3 regions of the Lysinibacillus sp. NPDC058147 genome follow, and region 2 is predicted to be linked to each of the others. Evidence: riboswitches for the same ligand, from Rfam matches in the RefSeq annotation. Region 2 holds a riboswitch; each other region holds the start of a gene.
What was found. Region 2 has a riboswitch for lysine ahead of ACFVT8_RS07465 (transporter substrate-binding domain-containing protein). Riboswitches for the same ligand answer to the same signal wherever they lie in the genome.
Positions count from the first base shown of each region.

Region 1 (3,289 bases), on a different contig from region 2:
CTACGGGGCGATGCAGGAAGTAATTCGTCGTCGTTACACACGCGTATTAAAAGATGGTCTACCGTTACCGGATTTAGTACTAATAGATGGTGGGAAAGGGCAAATGGAAGTCGCACGAGAAGTGTTAGAAGATGAGCTCGGCCTTGTCATTCCGATTGCCGGATTGGCAAAAGATGAAAAGCATAATACGTCACAGCTTTTATTTGGTGATCCAGCTGAAGTAATTGCGTTAAAGCGCACAAGCGATGGATTCTACTTACTGCAACGAATTCAGGACGAAGTACACCGCTTTGCTATTACCTTCTTACGACAACAGCACGAGAAGCATGCTATACAATCTGCCCTCGATCAAATAGAAGGCATTGGTCCAAAGCGAAAACAGCAATTACTTAAGCATTTTGGCTCTGTCAAAAAAATTCGTGAGGCAAGTATACAGGCATTACAGGAAGCAGGGATGCCAGCTAATCTAGCTAACAATATCTATGCTTATTTTCATTCAGCAGAAGACTCCCACCTCTAAAGGTGGTGAAATAAATTCAGAGGGAATACCTTTCCGGTGGGTGTACACACACCTACTACTGAAATAGAGGAACTCAGTCTAAGAACGCCACGTCCTGTGGCAACGACTGAGTGACCAACATCACGTTGGGCCTAAAGCCTCCGGACGCAATTACACCAAGGAGAAATTGATTTTCAATAAGAGACATTGTCAAAGGATTAGACGTATGCTAAGGTTGTATATAACATTGCTCTACAATATAGCAATGTTGTATACCATGCCTTAGCTTTTCAGTAGTTTCTACTTATTAAATTGGAAATTTCTTCACTAAGGTTCAATTAAATACATTCACTATTTAGTGATGATAGAGGTGCAAGGTTTAAGAGTAGTACGTTTGAGGACGAGCAAGTCCAGTGAAAATGTATGAAAGGGAAACTTGCCGAAGTGAAGCATCGTTGTTTCCGATGCTGTGCTGGTTTTACATTTAAGAGATGTAAGACTGTCGATTCTAATTGTTTCGGAGAGCTATCACACATGCGCAAGTTACTTTTATTGTACATGTTATAGGCAGCTTTCACATTATGTGAGGGTTGCCTTTTTTGCTTTCTAGAGACAACCTTTTTTCAAGGTAGCTATTGCAGCGTTATTTTGGTGAAGAGCTACAAATAGTATAGCTACTTTATAATCAGTGAAATGATTGAATACGAAGGAGAATGATAAAGATGGCGAGAATTGTGATGAAATTTGGTGGTGCTACATTAGCATCAACAGTGCACATTCAAAATGTTGCGAAAAAGGCGATTGCAGAAAAAGAAATAGGTTTTGATGTTGTGGTTGTCACCACAGCTATGAGGGGGATGGCTAAAGAATTAGCAAAGATGGCTCGTGATCTATCAGACAACGCATCTAAGCGTGAACTGGACGCACTATTTTCAACAAACTCACAACTTACAAGTACATTAGTGGCAATTGCTTTACAGGAGGAAGGATACGATGCAGTGTCATTAACTGGCTGGCAGGCTGGCATTGAAACCGATGCTATGTATAGCAATGCCCGTATTGATGAGATGAATACTATTCGAATAGAAGAGCATTTAGTACAGGGGAAAATCGTAGTCGTTGCTGGGGAACAGGGTATCGATAATTTACGGAATATTACGACGTTAGGTAAAGGTGGGGCGGAGACGTCGGCTATCGCTATTGCAGCAAAATTGAAGGCGGAGCGGGTAGATATTTACACGAATGTGGAGGGAGTCTATACAGCTGATCCTAGTCATGTTACTGGGGCACAAAAGTTAAAAGAAATTTCCTACGATGAGATGCTAGAGCTATCAAACTTAGGATCACAAATTTTACACCCAAGAGCTGTAGAGTTAGCAAAGAAGTTTCAAATCCCAGTTATCATTCGGTCGAGCGAAATAGATACAGTAGGTACTTTATTGAAGGAGGAAGTTGAAATGGAGAAAAATTTAATTGTACGTGGTGTTGCCTATGAGTCAGACGTTATTCGCTTAACAGTTGGTTATGATGCTTATTCCAATGCTTCATTAGCAGATATGTTCACTATACTCGCAGAAAATCGCATAAACGTCGATATAATTGTTCAAGCAATAATTGATGGCTTAAAGCCAACTGTATCATTTACCATTTTAAAAGAGGAATTCGCTGAAGCATTACGTGTCCTAGAAGATAGTAAATTATCATTAGGGTTTAGTTTTGCTGATTTTGAAATCGGCTTAGCAAAAGTCTCTATTATTGGTTCAGGAATGGCATCTAATCCAGGGGTGGCTGCCCGAATGTTTGATCGTCTACGTCATGAAGGTATCCCTGTAAAAATGGTCAGTACCTCTGAAATAAAAGTGTCTGTCGTTGTTCCTCAGGACGAAATGATTCGTGCTGCAAATGCTTTACATGATGAATTTAACTTAGAACAAGCGCTTTACATATAATGTTGAAGAGGATGTGTCAGTAAAAGGCACATCTTTCCATGTTGATGAAAAACTATTATGTCAATGAAATTTATATGTCATATTAAATAAAATAGGGCTCTATGGCAAAACGAGGGGTTGATTTCCGTTCCGGCTGTGCTCTTTGTTGCTGTCGCTTCGCTTTCGCACAGATAAAACATTTGTTGCTGACGCTTCGCTTTCGCACAGATAAAACATTTGTTGCTGACGCTTCGCTTTCGCGCAGAGCATAGCTTCCTGGGGGTGTCCGATGAGCCGCTTGGGCCAACAGATGTTTTTTGCGCGAAAGCATAGTGTTAACGTAGCGGTAGCAGCACGATGTTGATCACGAAGGCGTTATCACAGGATGTGATGTTTTTAGCCTTCGTTCTTCTGCCTGCTCGCTCCATGGTCTCATCTGTGACGCTGATCCCCAAGGAGTAGCCCAGCCTCCACTCCAATCAACCACTTCACTTAAAATGAATCTTCTAGAATAGGCATATCTATTTTTGTTCACATCAATTTAATATTTTATCCAATCCTATTGTTATATAATAAAATGTGACATGTTTTACCAAGGGGAAGGTGGGAGTTTTGTATGGTATTATTCGGTTTATTTCAAAAACCAATGGATGAAAGTGTTGAGAGACAAAACGATTTAGAAATACAAATACTAAAAAAGCGAATTTTAGAATTGGAACTTGAACAGGAAAGCATTGATGTGAAAAATGCGATTTTAGACTTTGTGCTAGCGCATATGGAGTTAATTAATTTTCAAACGGCTTTAAAGGTTCAAAATGTCTCAACGAGTGTAGGGGATATTTCCGCAATGAGTGAAGAAATG
Region 1 covers NZ_JBHVUJ010000001.1:268,350-271,638, forward strand. Annotated here, with positions in the region: gene uvrC (excinuclease ABC subunit UvrC) at 1-520, shown strand, start outside; lysine riboswitch at 857-1,035, shown strand; gene ACFVT8_RS01280 (aspartate kinase) at 1,222-2,448, shown strand; gene ACFVT8_RS01285 (methyl-accepting chemotaxis protein) at 3,044-3,289, shown strand, end outside.
Region 1: another riboswitch for lysine. It lies ahead of ACFVT8_RS01280 (aspartate kinase); the one in region 2 lies ahead of ACFVT8_RS07465 (transporter substrate-binding domain-containing protein).

Region 2 (3,289 bases):
ACTTGTAGGTCAAGTAATCGCAGTTGTAGAAGCTGGCGAAGGTGCAGCACCTGCTCCAGCAGCACCAGTTGAGACAGCAGCTCCAGCTCCAGCAGCGCCACAAGCGGCACCTGCTCCTGTTGCAGCGGCTCCAGTAGTAGAAGAAACTTCTGGTGAGCGTGTAATCGCATCTCCAGCAGCTCGTAAACTTGCTCGTGAAAAAGGTATTGACCTTGCTGCTGTATCTCCAGTAGATCCACAAGGCCGTGTACGTGTACAAGACGTAGCAGCTCATGGTACAGCTCCAGTAGCAGCACCACAAGCAGCGCCAGCAGCACCTAAAGCTGTTGCAGCTGTAGATGAATCACGTGTAACTGTTGAAAAAATGAGCCGTCGTCGCCAAACAATTGCGAAACGTTTACTTGAAGTAAAACAATCTACAGCAATGTTAACTACATTCAACGAAGTAGATATGACAAACGTTATGGCTTTACGTTCTCGTAAAAAAGACCAATTCTTCGAGTCAACTGGCTCAAAACTTGGTTTCATGTCATTCTTCACAAAAGCTGTAGTTGCAGCGCTTAAAAAATACCCATATGTGAACGCACAAATCTCTGGTGATGAAATTCACTTAAACAACTTCTTTGATATCGGTGTAGCTGTATCAACAGAAGAAGGTTTAGTAGTACCAGTTGTACGTGACGCTGACCGCAAAAACTTTGCAGAAATTGAAGATTCAATTGCAGACCTAGCGAAAAAAGCACGCGATAAAAAATTAGGTTTAGCAGATCTTCAAGGTGGCTCATTCACAATTACAAATGGTGGGGTATTCGGTTCATTAATGTCTACACCTATTATGAATGGTACACAAGCTGGTATTCTTGGTATGCATACTATCAAAAAACGTCCAGTTGAAGTGAATGGTGAAGTAGAAATTCGCCCAATGATGTACTTAGCTCTATCTTATGACCACCGTATTATCGATGGTAAAGATTCTGTAGGCTTCCTTAAAACTGTTAAAGAATTACTTGAAAACCCAGAAGATTTATTATTAAATTCTTAATTCCTGAGTTTATTAAAACCCTGCGAACATTGTTTTGCAGGGTTTTTTCTTTTCATCAATTGAAGTGCTGGAATACTTTCGAAAGCTTCGCATAGTAATAAAGTATATAGTGCAAAAGAATTTAACTTTGTTGAACAACAGTTTCTTTTGGATTACTAGAATAGAGCTCTGATGATAAATATTTGAGAATTTTCTGAAAATGATGAAATTCATATTTGCAAAACTTAATCACTTATATATGTTGGTTAAGTGAAAACTGGACACCTCCAGGAAAGCGCAATATCGGAACGGAAAACAATTGCTACGTTATTGTAGAGGGTAAATCTAAACACCATATCCGACTTTGCAAAGTTGCATATAAGGATTTTAAAAGAAAAAAACCCTAATATTGTAATTAGTCAGAAAAGTAATAAAATTATCTTGACGGATAACTTAGTTTTATAGTAGTATCTTAATATCAATTAAATATACAAACCTCACATTTATCCTATTGTGAGGTAGAGGCGCGGTATTTATTAGTTCATTGTTGAGTATAAGCAAGCGAAGACGCAATGGAGAAGGAACTATCGCCGAAGTATAAAAGGAGCTCGTACTTTTATGCTGGGTCTGCAGTGAATAAGTGCAGGACTGTCCTAGTAAATTACTTTCCAAGTTTACTAGGTTGTGCTATCTCGGAATGTTGGAATTATAGTGAGGATTTGGGCAACTGTTAAAAAGATAAGACCTAAGTTCAGAACTTAGGTCTTTTTTGGTACAGTTGTCTTATTTTTTTACAGAAAAGGGGAGTTTTACATGAAAAGAAAATGGTTGGTATTAATGTTGACCGTCATGACTGCAATTTTGTTAGCAGCATGTGGTACTGGAGACAAAAAAGATGAGACGTCGTCTAGTGATGGAGGGACAAATACTGATAAGGGTGAAAGTGGCGGCGTGTTCCGTATAGGGATGGAAGCTGGCTATGCTCCGTTTAACTGGACGCAGCAAAATGATGCAAATGGCGCGGTGAAAATTGCAGATAATGCAGAATATGCAGGTGGTTATGATGTGCAAATGGCGAAAAAAATCGCTGAGGGCTTAGGAAAAGAATTAGTCATCGTAAAATTAGAATGGGATGGCCTAGTACCAGCACTGCAATCAAACAAAATCGATGCAATTATTGCTGGTATGTCACCTACTGCTGAGCGTAAGAAAACAATAGATTTCACTGAAAACTACTATACGTCTGATTTTGTTATGGTTATTAAAAAAGGCAGTAAATATGAAAATGCAAAATCTATTCAAGATTTCTCCGGTGCTAAAATTACATCACAATTAAATACGTCTAACTACGATGTTATTGATCAAATTAAAGATGTAAAAAAACAAACTGCAATGGATAACTTCCCAGCAATGCGCGTTGCTTTAGAAGCTGGAAAAATTGACGGCTATGTAGCAGAACGTCCAGAAGGTATTTCCGCTGCTGCTGCAAATGATAAGTTCACGTATGTAAAGTTTGAAAAAGGCTTCGATACAGATATTTCAAATACATCTATTGCAGTTGGTTTACGTAAAGGTGATGCAGATCTTGAAAAAATCAATGAAATCTTAAAAGGTATTTCAGAAGAAGATCGCCAAAAAATTATGGAAGAAGCGATTCACCAGCAACCAGCAGCACAATAACATGAAAATGCACGGACTATCTATTAGTCCGTGCTCCAATACAATCTATAAAAAAGAATCTCTATAAAAAATAATAATGTCTTAGCTAAAAGTTTCATAAGATAAAAGAAACAAAAGGCCCTATCAAAATGGTAGATAGCTAAGACGACTGTAACGAACAAGCCACACAACGTTGTTAGGAGGAACATCATGAGTCTTGATTGGATTATTTCTATTGTTGAGAACAACTGGCAAATGTTTTTACGAGGTGCGTATTATACATTACTTATTTCGATTTCTAGTACAATTATTGGTGCACTTATCGGATTTTTCATCGGAATTATGCATACCATCAAGGTTCGTAAAAAAGGTGTAAAGTTCTATAGCTTAAAGCTCATTAATTTTATACTAACATGCTATGTTGAATTCTTCCGTGGTACACCAATGATTGTACAAGCTATGGTTGTATTTTACGGATTAGATATGGCATTTGGTATTGATATGCACTTTATTACGGCGGGGATATTAGTTGTTTCACTAAATACAGGTGCTTATATGGCTGAAATTGTGCGTGGTGGTATTGTTTCCATTGATAAAGGGCAGTACGAG
Region 2 covers NZ_JBHVUJ010000002.1:429,160-432,448, reverse strand. Annotated here, with positions in the region: gene odhB (2-oxoglutarate dehydrogenase complex dihydrolipoyllysine-residue succinyltransferase) at 1-1,042, shown strand, start outside; lysine riboswitch at 1,533-1,719, shown strand; gene ACFVT8_RS07465 (transporter substrate-binding domain-containing protein) at 1,835-2,701, shown strand; gene ACFVT8_RS07460 (amino acid ABC transporter permease) at 2,891-3,289, shown strand, end outside.

Region 3 (3,289 bases), on a different contig from region 2:
CAATACAACGATAATAAATAACCATCCAGCGGTTTTCCAGTTACCGAATAAATCATGCAAATAACCAAATAAAATAGGACCGATTGCGGCTAATAAATATCCTAATGATTGTGCAAAACCTGATAAATCAGCCGCTTCAAAAGCTGTACGGGTACGTAGTGTAAAGAACATCATTGCTAATGCGAATGAAGACCCTCCTGCTAAGCCTAGTAGCACCATCCATAGAACAGCGAGACTTGTCCATTCCATCACTACCCCGATAAAGCCAACTAAGTAAAATACCGTAAACATTAATACGAGAGGTCGTTGAGATGTCATTTTACTTGCAATAATAGGTACAGCTAAAGCCATTGGAACTTGTGAAAATTGCATGATGGAAAACATCCAGCCTGCACGATCTGCTGCTAAGCCTTGTGCTATGTATATTTCAGGAATCCAAGCTGCGGTTGTATAGAATAATAATGATTGTAATCCCATAGCCCCCGTTACTGCCCAAGTAACAGGCGATTTCCATAATGGTGCACGCTCTTTCGTCGTTTTAATAGGAGGCTCAGGTTTATTAAATTTCAGCAGTGGAATCCAAATTAAAATGGTTAATACCACAAGAACAAGTGCAATTGATAGTGCACCTTGCCAACCAAGTGATGAATCAGCAATAGGATAACTAATACCAGCACCGAGTCCAGCTGTCAAATTCATCGACATTGTGAAAAATGCCATAAGTAAACCTACGTGATAGGGAAATTTCAATTTAAGTAACCCCGGAATTAGTACGTTACCGAATGAAATGGCTATACCAATTAGCATAGTACCAAATACGAGTAAACTAGTTGTACCAAGGGAGCGTAGGACAATTCCTACAGCTAAAAGAATAGTTGATAAAAATAATGTTAATTCTAATCCAAATTTACGTGCGACAATTGGTGCGAACGGAGAAATAATTGCAAATGCTAGCAATGGAATCGTTGTTAGAAAGCCCGCTAGTACATTGGATATGCCAAGGTCTTCACGGATAAAGGAAATAATAGGTCCAACAACTGTTAGCGGCATTCGTAATGTCGAGGCAATACAAATTACTCCGATAACTAGTAATAAGGTTGTACCTTTCCAGCTAATTTTCCTGCTAGGATAAGTATCGGTATGTTCATGAGTAGTCAAATAAATCCCCCTTGTTAGAACAATTATAATTGAATCACTATACCACTTTATCATAATAATAAAAATAGTGGAAAATTCATAAAATACAGAACATTAAACAGGCTATTGAAATGTCATAGGTCGTATGTTAAACTAATATCCATCATAAATTTAATATTTATATGCCTCATGTTTGTATTGAGGTAGAGGTCGCGGTATTTAAGAGTATACTAATGGAAATGACAAGCATTTGAGATATTAGTTGAAAGGAAATACTGCCGAAGTGTGAGGGGACTTGAAAACCTCATGCTGGGGCTGTCTCCGAAAGGAACAGAACTGTCACGTTTGGACAACGTGTTGAGCTATCATTTTGAAAGAACAGAGGATTTACTTAGCCATCACAGCAACGTTCATGTGATGGCATTTTTTTGCCTCTTAAAAGGAAGGAAGCTATATTGTGAGTGAAATAAAAGTCAATCAGCTCGGCCATAAAGCGCCGGAGCTGAAAAAAGAATTAAAAAGCCGTCATATTACAATGATTTCATTAGGCGGTACAATCGGTACAGGATTGTTTTTAGCTAGTGGTGGTGCCATTGCACAAGCAGGTCCAGGCGGTGCACTACTCGCCTATGCATTAATCGGTATCATGGTGTATTTTTTAATGACGAGCTTAGGTGAAATGGCAGCTTATATGCCATCATCGGGATCATTTAGTACGTATGCAACAAAATTTGTAGACCCGGCTTTAGGCTTTGCACTTGGTTGGAACTACTGGTATAACTGGGCAATTACAATTGCAGCGGAAATTTCTGCTGTCTCATTAATTATGAAATATTGGTTCCCAGATAGCTCATCCGCACTTTGGACTGTTTTATTTATTGCAGTAGTTTTAACGTTCAATCTATTATCAGTAAAAAGCTATGGTGAAAGTGAATACTGGTTTGCAATGATAAAGGTTGTAACTGTAATCGTTTTTATTATCATCAGCTTCTTAATGATTTTTGGTATTTTAGGAGGACACGCTCCTGTAGGCTTTACGAATTTCTTCATTAGTGATGGACCATTCCACGGAGGTCTCCTTGCTACATTTGGTATTTTCTTAGCTGCGGGATTCTCATTCCAAGGGACAGAGCTACTTGGAATAACAGCAGGGGAAACAGATGACCCTGGTAAAAATATTCCGAAAGCCGTTAAGTCTGTGTTCTGGCGAATTCTATTGTTTTATATTTTAGCGATTGCTGCAATTGGGATGCTGATTCCATTTACAGACTCACGTTTATTATCTGAAGATATCGCTGTTTCACCATTTACATTGGTGTTCGATCGTTTAGGAATTGCCTTTGCTGCATCATTGATGAATGCTATCATTTTAACGGCAATGCTGTCAGCAGGGAATTCAGGGCTTTACGCATCGTCACGTATGCTTTGGCAATTAGCAGTAGATGGACATGCACCGAAAATTTTCACTAAACTAAGCCGTCGAGGTATTCCAATTTACGCATTACTGGCGACTTTAGCTATAGGTTGCCTAGCATTTTTAGCTTCATTCTTTGGTGATGGTGTGGTCTATATGTGGCTCCTAAATGCCTCTGGGATGTCTGGCTTCATTGCCTGGTTAGGGATTGCATTTAGCCATTATCGTTTCCGTCGAGCGTTCGAGGTACAGGGCTTAGATCCGAAATTATTGCCATATAAAGCAAGGCTATTCCCATTCGGCCCGCTATTTGCCTTTACGGTTTGTATGATTGTTGTTATTGGACAAAACTACAATGCCTTTATGGGTAATACAATAGATTGGTACGGAGTCCTTGTCTCATATATCGGTATTCCACTGTTCTTACTGTTATGGCTTGGCTATAAAATCAAGCATAAAACAAAAATGCTTCCATTAGAGAAATGTGATTTAAAAGTTGAATAATAAAAAATAAAACTGTCCTGTGAGTCATAGAAAAAAATGACTTGCAGGGCAGTTTTTTTATAGATAAAAAATATTAATCAATTTGTACCTCTGAACGAACAATCTTGCCAGAAAAATTACTACAAGTGAACGATTAAAAAGGAAGAGCTTTAGTTTCTCGAATTTATCACCTACTTTTGGTGCTCAACCTCAATATGGTAAACTGTTATATAAATGGCAATTGATAAAATGCTT
Region 3 covers NZ_JBHVUJ010000012.1:82,479-85,767, reverse strand. Annotated here, with positions in the region: gene ACFVT8_RS22610 (CynX/NimT family MFS transporter) at 1-1,158, opposite strand, end outside; lysine riboswitch at 1,334-1,510, shown strand; gene ACFVT8_RS22605 (amino acid permease) at 1,595-3,055, shown strand.
Region 3: another riboswitch for lysine. It lies ahead of ACFVT8_RS22605 (amino acid permease); the one in region 2 lies ahead of ACFVT8_RS07465 (transporter substrate-binding domain-containing protein).